Regions from separate parts of the Levilactobacillus yiduensis genome, predicted to be linked through region 4. Evidence: riboswitches for the same ligand, from Rfam matches in the RefSeq annotation. Region 4 holds a riboswitch; each other region holds the start of a gene.
What was found. A riboswitch is a leader RNA that binds a small molecule or an ion and turns the genes downstream of it on or off. The one in region 4 is predicted to bind thiamine pyrophosphate.
Positions count from the first base shown of each region.

Region 1: it holds a riboswitch for thiamine pyrophosphate, as region 4 does, so the genes downstream of both, NGM66_RS03520 (ABC transporter permease) here and thiM (hydroxyethylthiazole kinase) in region 4, are expected to answer to the same signal.
Region 2: it holds a riboswitch for thiamine pyrophosphate, as region 4 does, so the genes downstream of both, thiW (energy coupling factor transporter S component ThiW) here and thiM (hydroxyethylthiazole kinase) in region 4, are expected to answer to the same signal.
Region 3: it holds a riboswitch for thiamine pyrophosphate, as region 4 does, so the genes downstream of both, NGM66_RS00135 (ECF transporter S component) here and thiM (hydroxyethylthiazole kinase) in region 4, are expected to answer to the same signal.

Region 1 is NZ_JAMXAZ010000004.1:54,714-58,897, forward strand. It holds gene NGM66_RS03515 (FusB/FusC family EF-G-binding protein) at 155-802, opposite strand; TPP riboswitch at 1,595-1,700, shown strand; gene NGM66_RS03520 (ABC transporter permease) at 1,758-2,510, shown strand; gene NGM66_RS03525 (ABC transporter substrate-binding protein) at 2,507-3,511, shown strand; gene NGM66_RS03530 (ABC transporter ATP-binding protein) at 3,514-4,184, shown strand, end outside.
Region 2 is NZ_JAMXAZ010000016.1:28,186-32,369, forward strand. It holds gene NGM66_RS09515 (response regulator) at 1-224, shown strand, start outside; gene NGM66_RS09520 (hypothetical protein) at 514-1,323, opposite strand; TPP riboswitch at 1,455-1,554, shown strand; gene thiW (energy coupling factor transporter S component ThiW) at 1,625-2,134, shown strand; gene NGM66_RS09530 (hypothetical protein) at 2,186-2,725, opposite strand; gene NGM66_RS09535 (MFS transporter) at 2,770-3,954, shown strand; gene NGM66_RS09540 (TetR/AcrR family transcriptional regulator) at 4,087-4,184, shown strand, end outside.
Region 3 is NZ_JAMXAZ010000001.1:23,881-28,064, reverse strand. It holds gene NGM66_RS00140 (ABC transporter ATP-binding protein) at 1-1,100, opposite strand, end outside; gene NGM66_RS00135 (ECF transporter S component) at 1,545-2,111, opposite strand; TPP riboswitch at 2,199-2,289, opposite strand; gene NGM66_RS00130 (D-alanyl-D-alanine carboxypeptidase family protein) at 2,512-3,681, shown strand.
Region 4 is NZ_JAMXAZ010000017.1:36,244-40,427, forward strand. It holds gene NGM66_RS09845 (ABC transporter ATP-binding protein) at 1-34, shown strand, start outside; gene NGM66_RS09850 (ABC transporter permease) at 31-789, shown strand; gene NGM66_RS09855 (oxidoreductase) at 1,381-2,217, shown strand; TPP riboswitch at 2,265-2,369, shown strand; gene thiM (hydroxyethylthiazole kinase) at 2,540-3,328, shown strand; gene thiD (bifunctional hydroxymethylpyrimidine kinase/phosphomethylpyrimidine kinase) at 3,926-4,184, shown strand, end outside.

The sequences.
Region 1 (4,184 bases), on a different contig from region 4:
AATTCACAAAGCAAGATTCATTATAACAAATCTAATCGTCAATCCCGGCCGACTCAGGGAAATTTCACCAAGTTCTTAGGGTGAAGCGCTTTCTCATTGCCGCTCAAAAAGGCCCCCGTCACGACAGTTGTCGTTGGGAGGCCCGATTCACTCTTTATTTTTTCGGCCGCACGACCGCAATGAAGTCGGCAAGGCCTTGGGGATCAGTCAACTGGCGGTTGCATTGCGCACTGTCGCGGCAAATGTAATTGCCGTTACGCGTGTAGCTTCCCAGTCCCGAGCGCTTGGTCGTCGAGACGAATAGCGACACGTTGCCAATCGTGTGGCAAATGCTGCAGACGCCCTTGACCACTTGTGGGGCGAGGTCGCCTTGAATGCCGATCAGCCGATCCTGATACGGCGCCACCAGGTATTTCTTCTGGTTACCGCCGTCGTTCCAACCCAGATACGTGAGCTGGTGTAAGTTCAAAGTCGCCCATTCCGGCTGTTTGAGCTTCTTCACCTTACGAAATAGCTTGCTTAACTGCTTGGTCGACAATTCCGGAAATGGTACCACTAGGGGTTCTAGCAACGGCACAATCTCAGCTGCGGCCTTACGGGTCAACCGATCCGGCTGCAGGCGCGTCAAGAATTCTTGCACGGCTGGTTCGGCCAGCGGCACTAAGGGCTTGATGCGCTCCAGTGTCGTATCCCGAACGACGCGGCGCATGTGCTTGTCATTTACCGAAAGATAGGCGCTCACTAAGGCGTCGATCTGTTGTCTGATATAACTATATTCGTAGGCGGTGATTGTCGGTTTCATGTTTATTTTTTCCTTTCAGATTCAAACCTGACACTTCTCTGAAAGGTCTTGCAGAAAAGTGTCCCTAACTAGCAGCACTTTTCCGTACAAATAACGATGCCATCATCGTCGATCATCTCCTTGCATTCAGCCATTTTAGCTGAAGTGTTAGTAGTATACCGCAATCACACGGTCTTGCGCAAGAAAAAGAGGCCTCGCGTACACGAAGCCCCTACTCTCAGCTTTCGAACCTCCTGTCATCTCGATTTGATGGTAGTCGTCTGACATGGTCCGTTAATTTTCTCTCAAAGCTGAGATTTCCCAAGCCACGTTATGCCCCGTGACTTTGGGTCTATTTTACGATAACTCCTGACAACTTCTGTGCTTGAGGCCCCAGTTAGCTTAGCGAGTAAATTAAGAGGTGCGACCTGTGTTGGTGTGAATTGTCTGGTGGCGGTGCGGCTCATAGCGGGGACTGGCCACCTACCGTCCGCCAAATATGGGTCGGAGCGCGGTGGGCGGACTCTCGGCTACTGGTGTGCTTGCCAATAATAATCGATTTATCCTTCAATCGTTTGCCGACAGCCTTAAATAAATTGCACATAGTATTGATATTTATTCATAGGTGTTATTTTTATAAAATTATTGATATATCGACGTTTATAAATATCATTATAAAAAGAAAATTTGTGTGCACCAACTGCGAGAATCCCTGTAAATCCAGCACTACCAGTCATATTTCGAAGAATCCCGTACAATTTTAGAAAATTAAGTTGTACCCCGCTTTTCGCCATGCTATACTAAATCCAACTTAAAAAGTTTCTGGGGATACCGTTAAACGGCACGAGAGTAAGTTGTGAACTTTGACCCATTGAACCTGTCAGCTAATACTGGCGTAGGGAGGAACGCACGGATGCTTCATCTGGCGGCAACGACTCCCCAGATGAAGCTTTTTTGTTCAAGAAAGGAGGCTGTTATGGCACGTAAACTCTATCCCTTAGGCAGTCTCGTGATTCTCCTCGTGACTTGGCAACTCGCCGTGACGCTCTTTCAAGCGCCAGCGTTCATTTTGCCCAGTCCCGTTGCCGTCATGCAGGCGCTTCAAGTTGATGCTGGCGGATTACTAGCCAACTCCTGGGTCACGCTTTACGAATCACTGATTGGCCTGGGGATTGCCTGCGCCCTGGCCTTCGTGACGGCGCTGGTCATGGATCGCTGGCAACTAGTCCACCAATCATTTTACCCACTGCTGGTCATCTCACAGACGCTCCCCGTGATGGTTCTGGGCCCGCTACTGAGCCTGTGGTTTGGCTTTGGCATCACGCCCAAGATCATTCTAGTCATCTTGATGAGCTATTTTCCCATTATCGTGGCATTTTCGGAGGCGCTGGGGAAGGTCTCAACCGAACAGATTCGCTTCTTGCAGACCATGGGCGCCAAGAGCTGGCAGGTCTATCGCATTCTCAAGATTCCCCAAGGCATGCAAGGCTTCTTCGCTGGCCTACGCATTGCCGCCACATATTGCGTCAGCGGCGCCATCATCGGAGAATGGCTCAGTGCCGAAGCCGGCCTGGGCTACTACATGATTCGGGTGAAGAACGGCTACCAAATCGACAAGGTCTTCGCCGCCATTTTCTGCGTCATCATATTAAGCCTGGCCCTCAATGGGGTCACGCAAGTCCTACAAAAAGGCTACTATCGCCTATTAATCCAAGGGAGAAAATCATGAAATTATCCAAGCTCTGGCTTCTCGTTCCTGTACTGCTATCGCTTACGGCCTGTGGCAACAGCCAAGACAAGGCCGCTAATTCCAAATCAGCTAAGAAATTGACCAACATTTCCATCGTGTTAGATTACGTCCCCAATACCAACCACACCGGTCTGTACGTGGCCAAGGACAAGGGCTATTTCAAGGATGCCGGTCTGAACGTGAAAATCATCGAGCCCGGTGACAACGCGACTAGCATTGGAATGGTCGGCGCCAACAAGGCCCAATTTGGCGTGAGCTACCAAGAAGATGTGACTTACGCCCACGCCGACGGTAAGAATATTCCAGTCAAGGCGATTGGGACGATTTTAAAGCACAACACGTCCGGCTTCGTCTCCAAGGCCAACAGTGGCATCACCTCACCCAAGGACTTCGCGAACAAGACCTACGCCGGCTGGCAAACACCGAGTGAAGAGGCCGTACTGAAAGCCGTCATGCGTAACGCTGGCGTTAATCCGAAATCCCTGAAGATTGTGGGCGCGACTGGCGACGGTCCCAAGAGTCTGGGAAAGAAAAACGACATTCAGTGGTGGTTCCAAGGCTGGGACGTGATTCGCGCCAAAAATGACGGTATCAAGGTCAATTACATGCCACTACGCAAGTTGGACAAGCGGCTAGACTACTACACACCGGTCATCATCACGAACAACACCCAGCTACAAAAGAATGACAAGATCGTCAAAGCCTTTATGGCGGCCACGAAGAAGGGCTACCAAGATGCCATCGCTCATCCCAAGGCTGACGCACAAATCCTGCACAAGTACGCCAAGGACAGTGACCTCAGTTTCTTAGAGGACTCGCAAGCCTTCCTGTCCGCCAACTACACGGATAACGCTACGAAATGGGGCCAAATGGATGCCAAAGTTTGGGACAACTACACGGGCTTCATGAAAGAATATGGCCTGATCAAGAAGGCCATCCCCGCCAAGACGCTCTACACCAACCAATACGTCGGTGACTAGCCATGACCATCACGCTTGAACACGTTGCCCTTACGCTAGACGACTTAGAGATCTTACGCGACGTGACCGCCACGATTGCGGACAACAGCTTCGTTTCGCTGATTGCACCCAGCGGCGCCGGCAAGTCGACCCTCTTGAAATTATTGACGGGCTTATTGACGCCGACCGCGGGAACGCTAACCGTGGCAAACCAGCCCATTACTGGGTTGAACACCACGTTCAGTTACCTGCCGCAAACGGACATGTTGTTGCCCTGGTATGACGTGGACCAAAATATCACGTTGTACCAGCGCATCAATCATCTCCCTATCGACCACGACCGCGTGACGGAACTGTTGACGCTGTTTGGCCTGGTGGACTACCGCCATTTTCTGCCCCATCAGTTATCTGGTGGCATGCGGCAACGGGTCGCCCTGTTGCGGACCATGTTGAACCCGGCGGACTACCGCTTGTTAGACGAGCCGTTCGGCGCACTGGACGCCATGACGCGGGGCTTGATGCAAGACTGGCTATTGAGCCTGCCGGCGGCGCTTCAAAAGACCACCCTGCTGGTCACTCACGATATTGAGGAGGCCATTTACCTGTCGGACCGCATCTTAGTTCTATCGGCACGACCGGCTCACTTGATTCGCGACATCGCGCTGACCCCCACCACTCGTGACCGACAATGGCT
Region 2 (4,184 bases), on a different contig from region 4:
TGGACAAGACGAACCTGTGGGGACACAGCCCGCTATCCAAACGGGAGCGGGAGGTCATGCCCCTGGTGGCGCTGGGGTATTCCAATAAGGAAGTCGCGGCCAAGCTCAACATCACCACGAAGACGGTTGAGGCCCATAAGGCCAGCATTATGCGCAAATTGGAACTGAATTCTCACGTGGATCTGGTACGGTATGCAATTCATCATAAGCTAATTGAATTTTAGAGACACGACAGCGTCCGGGAGAGATTCCCAGACGCTGTTTGAGCAAGATAAGCAAGCCAGCAAGTGAACCCAGCTGCTAGGGGTGAGAACAGCTGGTTGGTTCAGTATACCAGACTGTCAACCGTTTGTGGGGTGCGTTAACTAGTAACCTGGTTGGGGGTTAATTGGTCTCTGGGGTTAGCGATTTGACGAAAAGGGGCTTGATTACCTGGCGTTCCTAGCGTGAATAGCCATAAAAATGGCAATAAAAAATGATGGCGGCCGTTAAAAGTCGTCATCATTTTGTTAATTAGCTCATATATAACGTATATTGTAAATGAGGCGTGCCGGCAGTCAGACTGCCGCTCAGCTTCACGTCCAGGAGGTACGTTTTGGCGTGATGAGCGTCCAGAGCCTGCTCAATCGTTTGGACCAGTTGGACACCCAATTGACCCTTCCCCGTGGTCTCTAAGGTTGCGTCGCCCTTCTTCGGATCGATCAATTTGGCCAGGTGTAAGACGTTGTCCTGGCTGGCATCCGAGATGGTCGTAGGGTCGAGACCCTTGATGCGGACCAGGTTGATGACAGCGGCGTAAGACATTTGTGCCGGTGTCAGGTCGTTGGACCGGTAGTAGTCGAACATCATGGCCAACTGGTTATTGTAGTCGTAGCCATCTTTTTGGAGCTTAGTGATCATGAAGTTTTTCAACGTTCTGTCATCGCCGTTGGTCAATTGCGACGACAATTTTAGCCCATCAGTTGTGAGTTGTTGGCGCCGGTAAGTCCCGGATTGTAAGAAGCCGTGCCAGACCCAACCAGCCGTTCGCTTATTCTTGCTGACCACGTAATAGTAGCGGGCCTTATGGGTGCCGTGAATGAACAGCGCCGTTTGTTTGACGACCCAGGTCGTGTGCGGATAATTCTTGAGATTATGTAGCTTGCGTGAGTGCGACCAGTTCCAAATGGTATGTGATTGGCTGTTCTTGTTGTGGTAGTACATCGGACCGGTCTGAAACGTGATGTGGTCGGCCATCGTGTAGCGACTGGCGTGTGCCGTGGCTGGTAAAATAAGACCGCAAAACAGTGTGGCGGCCGTGATGGTAACAATCTTTTTAATCATCGAATCCCCTCCGCCACTTAGTATACCAGACCGAAAACAATTCGGCGGAATAATCGCATAAACTGCGAATCAGTACAGCATATTATGAGTTGCAATTGCCGGCCAGACCCGGTATAGTTGGGCACAACTAAAAAAGACACTAGGGGTGCCAGTGTGGCTGAGATGGACCAAGTCCAATCCCTTCGAACCTGTTGAGTTCATACTCGCGTAGGAAAGTGGTCGGTCTACTGGGTCATCAGGAAAGCCGTCGTCGTGGGGAACGGGGACTTTTTTGGTAAATCTAAGTAGGGATGTGGGTATTATGTCGAAGAAAGTCTATCCGATGACGCTGACCGCCATGTTGGTGGCCTTAGCGGTAATCGGTGGGAGTGCCTTTTCATTTGCCATTGGGGTGGCCAAAGTCGCGCCAGTGCAACACTTGATCGATGTCGTAAGCGGGGTCTTACTGGGACCGTGGTGGGCCTTGGCCCAGGCCTTCTTGACCTCGGTGATTCGTAATATCATGGGAACCGGGACCGTTTTGGCCTTTCCGGGTAGTATGATTGGGGCCTTTTTAAGTGGCTGGCTGTTCCAGCGAACAGGTAAGTTACTGGCCGCTGCGCTGGGTGAGCTGGTGGGGTCTGGCATCTTAGGGGCCTTTGTAGCCTATCCCGTGGCGGCTTGGCTGATGGGGACAACGGGGGCAATCTGGTTGTTCCTGCCGAGCTTCTTTATGAGTGCGCTGGTCGGCGTGATTATCGGCTACGCGTTACTGAAGGCCATGTGGCCAACCGTAATCGCACCGCGGTTGCACAAATTGCAGGGCAAATAAAAACGCGTGCGTAGCGGCGATTGCCGTTACGTACACGTAGGATGCTCTCGTTTATTTTGCCAATAGATGCGCGCTCATCTTGGTCTGAAACTGTAATTGATAGGACTTACCAGCTTGCGCGATGAAGCGGTGACCAGCTCGTTTAGTCCCATATTTTTGTAGCGTGACGGTTTTTCCGGTCCGCTGCAGCTTGGTGTAAGACCAGGTCTTGTCCAATCGATCATAGGCTCGCAGCCGATATTGCTTCCCGGTTTTCCGGTAGGCTAAGCGATTGCCGCCATAGTCGTGATTGCCGTAGTCGTACATGACGTACAGCCACTTGGGCGTGAGAATCATGGCGTTATTCGTGACGGTCGTGTCGTGGCCCTTTCGTTGGACCCGCGGCTTGGCGTACCACACGCCGCGCATGACTTTAGGCGTCCCCGTGGTCCATTTCGCTGCCTGCGCCGTGGTGGTGCCGCTGACGCCGATGGCCAGACCTAAAGCCAGGATGGTACCTGTTAGTAATTTGTGCAAATTAATCCCCTCCGATAGTGCCAGTATATCAAATTTTTCACGTAACCGGTACCATCGACGAATGGTGGTAGCCATTTTCTAGCAAAAGTTCTAAACTTTTGTTAGGAGGGATTTGCGAAGTGAAAGAGCAAGCAACATTATCCAAGAAAACCATTTTATTGATGGCGGTGGTGACCGGGGTCATCGTCGCCAATCTGAACTTTATTCAACCGATTGAAAACCTGATTGCCGCAGACTTTAATTTGTCTAAGGCCGTCGTTGGGATGCTGGCGATGGTCACACAACTGGGTTATGCATTTGGTCTGTTACTGATTGTCCCCTTGGGAGATATTTTTGACCGCTATCATCTGATTCAGTTCATGATGGTACTGTCGATTGGATCCTTATTACTGGCCCATTGGGCGCCGAACGCCGGCATCTTTGCCGTGGCGACGGCGCTGGTGGGGATCACCTCGGTGGCACCACAGATCATCATCCCCTATGCCGGGTATTTAGCCCCTGGCCTGCAGCGGGGCAAGGTGCTGGGCATCGTGCTCAGTGGGCTACTGACGGGGATCTTGTTGTCACGGTCCTTCAGTGGTTTACTAGGGAGCATCATGCCGTGGCAAGACATTTACTTGGTTGCAGCGGCCATCGACCTGATCTTCCTGATCGTCGTTCACTTTCAATTACCCCATGACGAACGAGGTCATCAGGATTTGAAATACTGGCCGGTCATTCGGACGCTCCCCAAGTTATTCGCGACCCAGCGGCCTTTACGTGGGGCAGCCATCAACGGCTTTTGCATGTTTGGCATGTCCAACGTGCTCTGGTCCACGTTAGCCTTTTACTTGGCGGCACAATACCATCTAGGTAGTAACGTTGCCGGGTTGCTGGGACTATTGGGTATCGCCGGCGTTTTGGCGGCTCCCGTGATTGGGACCATGGTCGATCAACGCTCCCCACGGTTGACGGTGGGGCTGGGGATGCTCTTTTCCGGTGTCGCCTTCGTGATCTTTTGGCTGATTGGCCACTGGATTGGCGGTCTGATCATCGGCATCGTCTTGCTGGACCTGGGAACCCAATTCAGTCAAGTCTCCTGCCAAGCCATCGTCCAATCCTTGAATCGCCAGCAGAGTAGCCGTAACAACTCTGTCTTCATGTTCAGCTACTTTTTAGGTGGGTCCATTGGCACGTTGTCGGCCACCTGGGCGTGGAGTCACGCCGGTTGGCTAGGCGTCTGTGGCGTTGCGGTCGTCTTCTTACTTATCGCGATTGCCGGCCACCTGATCATCGGTGAACCGAAACACTTAGCTACTGATTGAACGAAACTCGTCGCATAGTCGGCGGGTTTTTCTTTTGAGTAAAAGTTGACACGGTGTCACCCACGTGCTAAACTACAGGCATCGATTAAAGTGACACCGTGTCACTCTCGGAACGAAAAGGAGCGAAAACCCATGCCAACCCAGACATTTGACCATTTAAATGCAGAGAAAAAAGACCGCGTGATGGCGGCCCTACTACAAGAATTTTCAGCACACAGCCTAGCCGACGC
Region 3 (4,184 bases), on a different contig from region 4:
TCCTGCACCCGTTCCGGTGTGAAGTAGGTCTGGTTGCCGAACTTCTGTGACAACGCCAGTTCCTCGGCCACGGTCACGTTGAGAAATTGGGCGCTGGCCGACTGGAACATCAGGCCGACCTGCCGCGCGTACCGTTTCCGAGAGAGCTTGTGAATGTCTTGTCCATCGTAGGTGATGCGGCCTTGGTAGTTGCCCAGCCGTACCAGGGCACGAAACAGCGTGGATTTGCCACTGCCGTTAGGGCCAGTGATCAGGGTCGCTTGGTGAGCAAACAACGACAGATCCTGTGGCTGTAATAACTGGCGTTGCGCGTGCCCCAGGGCCAGTTGCGTCCCCTGCAGGCTGACGGTGAGGTCGTCTGCGGGCAAGGCCACGTGGGTCAGCCGGAGCTTGTCGGGGGTAAAGGCGGCAAAGCGAGCCTGGGTGGCAGCGGGCGACAACAGGGTCAGTTTACCCGTGTCCAACACGGCCAAGTGGTCCACCCAGCGGTCGTAATTACTCAGATCGTGGTCGGCCAAAATGATGGTCTTGCCGCGTTGCGTACACAACGTGACCAGCTTTTCCAGCAGGGCCAGCCGAGTGGGCGGGTCGATGCTAGCGAAGGGTTCGTCTAGCAAGATGACGTCGCTGTCCATGGCAACGATGATGGCCAGCGCGACCTTCTGTTGTTCGCCGCCGGAGAGTTGCATCAGCTGGCGGTCGCGGAGGTCGGTGATGCCGATGAAGTCCAGCGCAGCCGTGACCTTAGCGGGGATGGCCGCGGGATCGACCTGCTGATTTTCCAGAGCGAACCGTAGCTCGTTGACCACGGTGTCCATGGTGAACTGCGTGCTGGGTTCTTGGAAGAGCATGGCAACGGTCGCGGCACGTTTTGCCGGCGCAATCTGCGCCAACGGCTGGCCATCAAAGGTGATGGCTCCGGCGTCGGGGAGTGGGGTGAGTCCCGCAATCAGCTTGAGTAAGGTGGACTTCCCACCACCGGACACCCCGGTCAGCAGGGAAAATTTGCCGCTGGGAAAGGTCACGTCGAGGTCATCCAAGACCGGCTGCGTGCGTTTGGGATAGGTAAATGTAAGTGCATGAACGGTTACAGTGGCCACGAAAATTCCTCCAATGTGAAACAGGGTTGGTAAAAATAAGGGTAATACATAGATTGTTTACGTTAGCGGTTTCAATTGCGTGGTGATGGGCATTGGCTGAAAAACGGTGCCAACGACCATCGCCAGTTGTGCGAGTAATCTGGTGCGAGCGGGTAGACTCTTGTCTACTGAGGTGATTACTAAACGACAATTCGTTTGGTCCTTAGTGTTGTCTGGCTTTACAGTTGGCTTGGGACAGCGTATAGCTACCAATCGTAGCCGAGAGTGAAGTGAAATCTGGGCTCAGCCGGGGAATTTAGGGGCGATTTTTGCCGCTAAATTGGTGACTTTGAGACGTGATTTTCGGCTCAAAGCAAGGTCCGAGACCGTTCTTTGGCTCGGACCGTCCTCCCCCAGCGTTCCAGCCTAGAATTTCACGTAACGGCAGGCGGCAGCAGTCTCAAGCTACTTAGTGCTGACGTTAGGTAAGACGTGGGCGCGGGCCAGCAGGTTGGTGATCAGCTTGGTCAGCACGCCACCGAAGAGGAAGACGGAAGCACAACGAACCACGAACAAGAGAATCAAGAAGCCGGGATGATAAGCAGCGTAACCACTCCGGAACAGGTCCCAAGCAAAGGTCACAATGGCGGTCGTCAGGCAACTGATGGATAGACTGGCCCAGTTGTAACGCTTGTAGCCAGTGGCGGCGAAGCCAATCTCGGCGCCAATCCCTTGAACCGCACCAGAAATTAAGGTGCTGGCTCCCCAGATGCCGCCTAGAAACATTTCAACCACAGCACCTAGGAACTCGCCAAGTGTGGCGGACCCAGGAATCCGGATGATGAATCCGGCCAAAGGGCCAGCCATGACCCAGATACCTAGTAGAATTTCATTTGCCAAGGGTTGCAGTCCAAACGGGGCCAGTGCGGCCGCTAGAATCGTGTAGACAGGATTAATGATCCAGAAAATAACACCCATAAAAATTGCGAGAATCGTTACCAGAATAATATCGCGGATATGCCAACTTTTCATAAAATGAAGCCTCCTATGAGAGTATTGACGGGGGTGCCCAACGAATAAAAAATCCCCCACTAAAGTTACTTAGTAGGGGTTCATTGATAGCACAAAAGTACGCATTCCCTTCGCTGGTGTTAACCAGAGCAGGTTCAATGGGTTTGATCTCAGCCGCGAGGCACCCCAGTCGTATTTGATTACCCTTAGCGTAACCAATTTAGCGGGTAAATGCAACCGTGACTGGAAATTATTGTGGCCAGTCATTGAGTTGTTCAGGATGGAAACGTTTTTTACAATTCAGTTACAAAGCCAGCCGAAGACATCTAAAGCGGTGAACGTGGCTATCGTGGTTAGGGGAGGCGTGCTATTCTATATAGTTAGTTAGATTAATTATTAAAGGATAGGAAGTATTGAATTTATGAGAAATTTACATCTCAGTCACTGGGCCATGGCAGTTGGCATGCTGGTCGCGCTGGGCGGTACGGCCACAACCACGGTGCCCGCCGAAGCTGCGGCTTATCACACCGTTAGCACTAAGAAAATCAAGAAGACGGCCTATCACAAGAAACACAGTAGCGGGGCCATCTACAATAAAGCGCACACCAAAAAGGTCAGCAGCTTAACGACCCATCCCCACACCACGTGGTACGCCACCAAGCAGGCCACGCTGAAACACGGCAAGTCCACCGGTATTTACCTGTACGTGCAGAATAGTAAGCACAGTGTGAAGGGCTGGATTTGGCACGGCTACCTGAAGAAGGGCAAGGCACCATTTGTCTTGACCAAGGCCAAGGCGGCGGTCGCCATGGACGCCAAGACGGGGAAGGTCGTCTGGTCCAAGCACGCCAACACCGCGCGGCCCATCGCTTCCGTCACTAAAATCATGACATTGTACCTGACACTGAAGAAAATCGATGGCAAGAAGAGTCGCTGGAATCACAAGGTCAAGATTACCAGCCGCGGATTGGTGTCGATGAGTCGGAGCGCCGATTGTGGCGGTTTTCATTTTAAATTAAATCACCGCTACACTGTTAAACAGCTGTATTACGCGGCCTTCCTGGATTCATCGAACAACGCCGCGATTGCCCTGGGCAAATGGGTCAGCGGCAGTAATAGCAAGTTTGTCCGGAAGATGAACGCCCAAGCCAAGTCTTGGAAACTGGGCAGGGCCCACTTTGTCTCGGCATCGGGTCTGGAAAATAGTGACCTGCGGCGCTTCGGCTATGCTTATGGCAAGGCCAACACCAACAAGGTCTCCGCCAAGGACGTGGCGTTGATGGCGCGGCACCTGATAACGGCCTATCCCCGCGTCTTAAAGGACGGCAAGATTGGCTCGATGAAGGTGAACGGCCAAGTTTGTCACAACTACAACAACCTCTTGAAGGGGCGCAAATACTACCGCGCTTCTTTGAAGGTCGACGGCTTGAAGACGGGCTACACGCCAAGCGCGGGCTACTGCTTCGTGGGTACCGGCCACAAGACGGGCAAACACCGCGTCATCACAGTGGTTTTGCATGACATCAACGAGTTCACGGAGACGCGGTCGTTGATGGAACATGCTTACCGGCTGAGTAGTATGAGCAACTAGTTCTGCTATGGGGAACGCCCCCAATTAAAGGGCGGGTGATAACCCGTTCAGCAGCAGTGCACGTGAAACAGGTCAATTGAATCGGTAAACGCGGAATGTCAGGGCGAAAGTAAGGTCCTGGCATTTTTGTGCTTAGGGAAAATTGGCAGATACTTGGCTAGTGTGATAGTGGTGAGACGAATACCGGGCTATCAGCAATGAAGCTGACTGTTTTCTGTGTAGCCGGGAGTTCGCTAGAGATGAGTTCAGCTGTGGGAGTTTTTTTAGCAGCTTGCTGGTTAGAAAACTGGCAAGTTGGAGACGTGGGTTATCTGCTCCAACTTGAGGTCCAAGACCGATTTTTGGCTTGGGCCGTCCACCCTCAGCGTTCCAGCTCATCTCTAGCGAACGGTAAGGCGGCCAGTACCACCCGTGTTGCCGGTTCAATTTCAGATTGATTAACGCCCCAACTGATTATGGCAAGAAGTGGTGGATTACGCGAACGTTACGTCCCCAACAAGTTA
Region 4 (4,184 bases):
CAAGGACGGCCGCATCGTAGGAGGCAACGCATGAATTTAGCTGTGAACAATCAATCTTTACTGTTGGCGCTGGGCCTAGTCGTCATTGCGCTGGCAATTGGCTGGAAGGAAAAATTAGGCATCGACCGCGACATGATCATTGGTGTCATCCGGGCCGTCGTCCAGCTATTTGTGGTTGGGTATCTGTTGAAATACGTGTTTCGCGTCGATAATATCTGGCTGACCACGATTTTAATTTTAATTATTATTTTTAACGCCGGGTATAACGCGAAACAGCGAAGCAACGGTATTCCGCGGGCCCTGCCGATTTCCATTGGTGCCATCCTCATTAGCACAGGCGTCACCCTGGGCGTTTTGATGCTGGCGGGCGCGATTAAATTCATCCCGTCGCAAATGATTCCAATCTCCGGGATGATTGCGTCCAATTCAATGGTTGCCATTGGCCTGTGTTACCGCAACCTCAATGCCCAGTTCAAGCAGGAACGGCAGGCGGTGTTGGAAAAATTAGCGTTGGGCGCGGATTTGAAGGATGCGTCCAAGGAAATTTTACGGGACAGTATCAAGACGGGGATGCAGCCGACGATCGACTCTGCCAAGACGGTCGGTATCGTGAGTCTGCCGGGGATGATGTCCGGATTAATCTTTGCCGGCGTCGACCCGGTGCGGGCCATCAAATATCAGATTATGGTCACGTTCATGCTGATGTCGGCCACCAGCATTGGCTCGGTGCTGGCGTGCTACTGGGCCTACCGCGGCTTCTACAACGACCGCAAACAGCTGGTGATTTAGCTGTTTATTCCGCCTTGCCAGCCAGACGCGGCCATCCCATGGGGACCGGTCAAAGCCTGAGGAGCGGTCTTTGGCCTCGCTTTGAGCTGTCCCAAACCCGGCCATCTCAAAGTCGTCCCAGGCTGTAAGGCCGGCAGAAGACGCCGACCTAACACCCTTGTCACGGGATTCTGCGTCTGGCTGGCAAGGCTAAACGACAATCACCAGCTGTGAGGACAAGTCTCAGAAAGAAACGTGGTGGTGACGCACAGTAAGCAGCTAGCTGGTAAATAGTGGGCGATGTTGTTGTGAGCCGTAGCCGGCCCGGGACGGAACCCTGTGTCGGTGGCGTTAGGCCGGTGGGTTTCCGGTCTTACGGCACGGGACGTTTGGGAGACTCACGGGTTTGGTGAGGCTCACAAATGAGCTGGAAGACCGCTCCTCAGGCTGGAAGCGCTCCCCATAGGGTGGGAGTCCCGGGCCGGCTACGGCGGATAGACAACGACGTTAGCACTAATTTGCCAGATTAATTGCAATCGCTTACGGGAATTCGCTATTCTAGAGACAAAGCGTTTTAGACAAGACAGTAGAACCGAATTGGGAGGGATATGTATGACACATAGAAAAGTAGCGCTGGTCACCGGAGCCTCGTCTGGCATCGGCAACGCCATTGCACGGAGCCTGCACCGCAACGGCGTCATCGTTTACGCGGGCGCGCGGCGGGTCAGTCGTATGAATGACCTAGACGACTTGGGCATCACGACGTTAGCCCTAGACGTGACCGACCCGATTAGCGTGGAAAATGTGGTGGACCGCATCGTTAGTGAAACGGGACGGGTCGACATTTTGGTCAACAATGCTGGTTATGGTTTGATGGGGGCCCTAGAAGATGTGCCGATGGACCAGGCCCGCGACCAATTTGACGTGAACCTCTTTGGGGCCGCGCGGCTGATTCAGTCCGTGTTGCCCATGATGCGCCAACAACACAGCGGCCGCATCATCAACATCACGTCCGTAGACGGCAAGGTCGCCCAACCGCTGGCCAGCTGGTACGTGGCGTCAAAATTTGCGCTGGAGGGTCTCTCGGACGCCCTGCGCCTGGAGCTTGAGCCGCTGGGCATTCAGACGGTCGTCATTGAACCGGGAGCCATTCAATCCGAGTGGGCTGACATTGCCGCCGAGCATTTACGCACGACCTCGGGGCAGGGGCCGTACAAACCAACGGCTGACCGCGCCGCAGCCATTTTGACCGTGGTCAAGCAGTTCTCCAGCAAGCCGCGTGTCATTGCGCGGTTGGTCGACCGGGCGGCGCTGTCACGGCGGCCCAAGACTCGGTATCACGCGGGTTCTGGCAGTCAGATCTTAGTGGCCCGGCGGTTCTTGTCGGACAAGATGATCGACCACCTGTGGCAGGTGATTGGTGAGGCGGCTGAACGGTTTGCCCGCTAATCCGAGAATCATTGCCATGCCTGGAAAACCTGTTATACTTAACTTAACCAGAACACTAGGGGTGTCCACGATTGGGCTGAGATACGGGTGACCGTGATCCCTTGGAACCTGTCAAGTTCAGACTTGCGAAGGGAACGTGTCGTGGCACCAACAACGGGCCACCGGTTCACTGATCGTGAGGCGGTTCCCGTTTTTATTTTGTCCAAATGTAAAGCGCTCACATGGTCCCAGCCGCGCAATTAGTTAGGTGGCTGTTAGAAATGCGAGCGCACATACCTGGTAGGCTGGCCTGAATTAGATAGTACAAGGGAGGATTTCACCAATGAAAGTGACTTTGCTCGATGAATTGCGGGCGCAAAACCCGATCGTCTTTAACGTTTCTAATTTCGTGACCGTCCAAGACGTGGCCAACGGTATCAACGCGATTGGCGCGTCGCCCATCATGTCTGAGGAAGTGGCCGAAGCGGACGAAATGGTTGGCTTGGCGGGGGCAGTGTGCCTGAACCTGGGCGCTGTCACGGCCACGCAGGTCACCCAGATCCGCGCGGTGGGTCAGTCGGCGAACCGCCAACACCGGCCACTGGTCATCGACCCGGTGGCGGTTGGCGCGGTCAAATACCGGATGCAAATGGCGACCGGCCTGTTGGCTGATTTCCATCCCGACGTGATTCGGGGTAACGCGGGCGAAATCGCGGCGCTGGCCGGTGTCGACTGGCAAGCGAAGGGCATCGACGCCGGCGAAGGTTCCGGGGATCTGGCGGCCATCGCCAAGGCTTGCGCGCAGAAATTAAAGTGCGTGGTCATCCTCTCCGGTCCCACCGACGTCATCACGGACGGCGAACGGGTGGTCAAGGTCTTGAACGGAACGAAATTGTTCCAGGTCCACGTCGGTTCGGGTGACATGCTATCCAGCATCGTGGCGGCCTTCTGCGCAGTCACCGATGACTACTTCGAGGCGGCCCAAACGGCTTGTCTGGTCTTCGCCGCCATCGGTCAATTGGTCGCAGACGCCACGCCAAACCTGGGTGCCGGCACGTTCATCATGAAGCTCCTCGACAAGCTCCAAACCGCCACCGTCGCCGAAATCGAAGGCATTGCCGCTTTCGAATAAGACTGGTGGTCACCTACCGTGTAAATGGCGGAAACCAGATGCCTGCGGCTGCCAGGGGTTCCGCATATTGTGGAAACTGGCCGCCTGCCGCGGCGCGAAATCTAGGCTGGAACGCTGGGGGAGGACGCCCCGAGCCAAAGGGCGGTCTCGGCGCTTGCTTTGAGCCAGAAAACCACTGTCTCAAAGTCACCAATTTGTCAGCTCAGACCGCTGCCAAATTCCCCGGCTGAGCCTAGATTTCGCGCCACTCACAGCTCCGGTGGTGGTCGCTTGCAACGGCTACTTGAGACGGCAACGCTGGTGGTCAGACAATGGGCTGACGTTTGGTTGCTGAATGTCACAAGTATTAGCCGGAGGAGGCCAGGAGTGGAGCCAGCTGTGTCGACGGTGTTGGCTGAGGTCTTTTCTCAGCCTACAGCGTGGGGCGACTTCGAAGACTCGCGGGTTTGGCGAGGCTTTGAAGCGAACCGGAAGCCCGCTTCTCAGGCTGAAGGTGTCCCCCATAGCAGGCGGAACTCCTGGCAGCCGTAGGCGAGCAGCTCTACACAATTTAAAAGTTATCAAAAAATGCAACAGAACCAGAAGGGATGGGTAACCATGGCAAATGAATTTCCACAAACCTTAACGATCGCTGGGACGGACAGCGGTGGCGGGGCCGGCGTGATGGCTGACCTGAAGACGATGCAGGAGCGCAACGTCTTCGCCACGGCCGTTATCGTCGCGGTAACCGCGCAAAATACACTGGGCGTGCAGGACTTTATGGCCTTGCCGCAAAAGCTGATCGACGAACAATTCGCGTCTTTGGCGGACGACCTGAAGATTCGGGCCTGCAAGACGGGGATGCTGGCCGATGCGG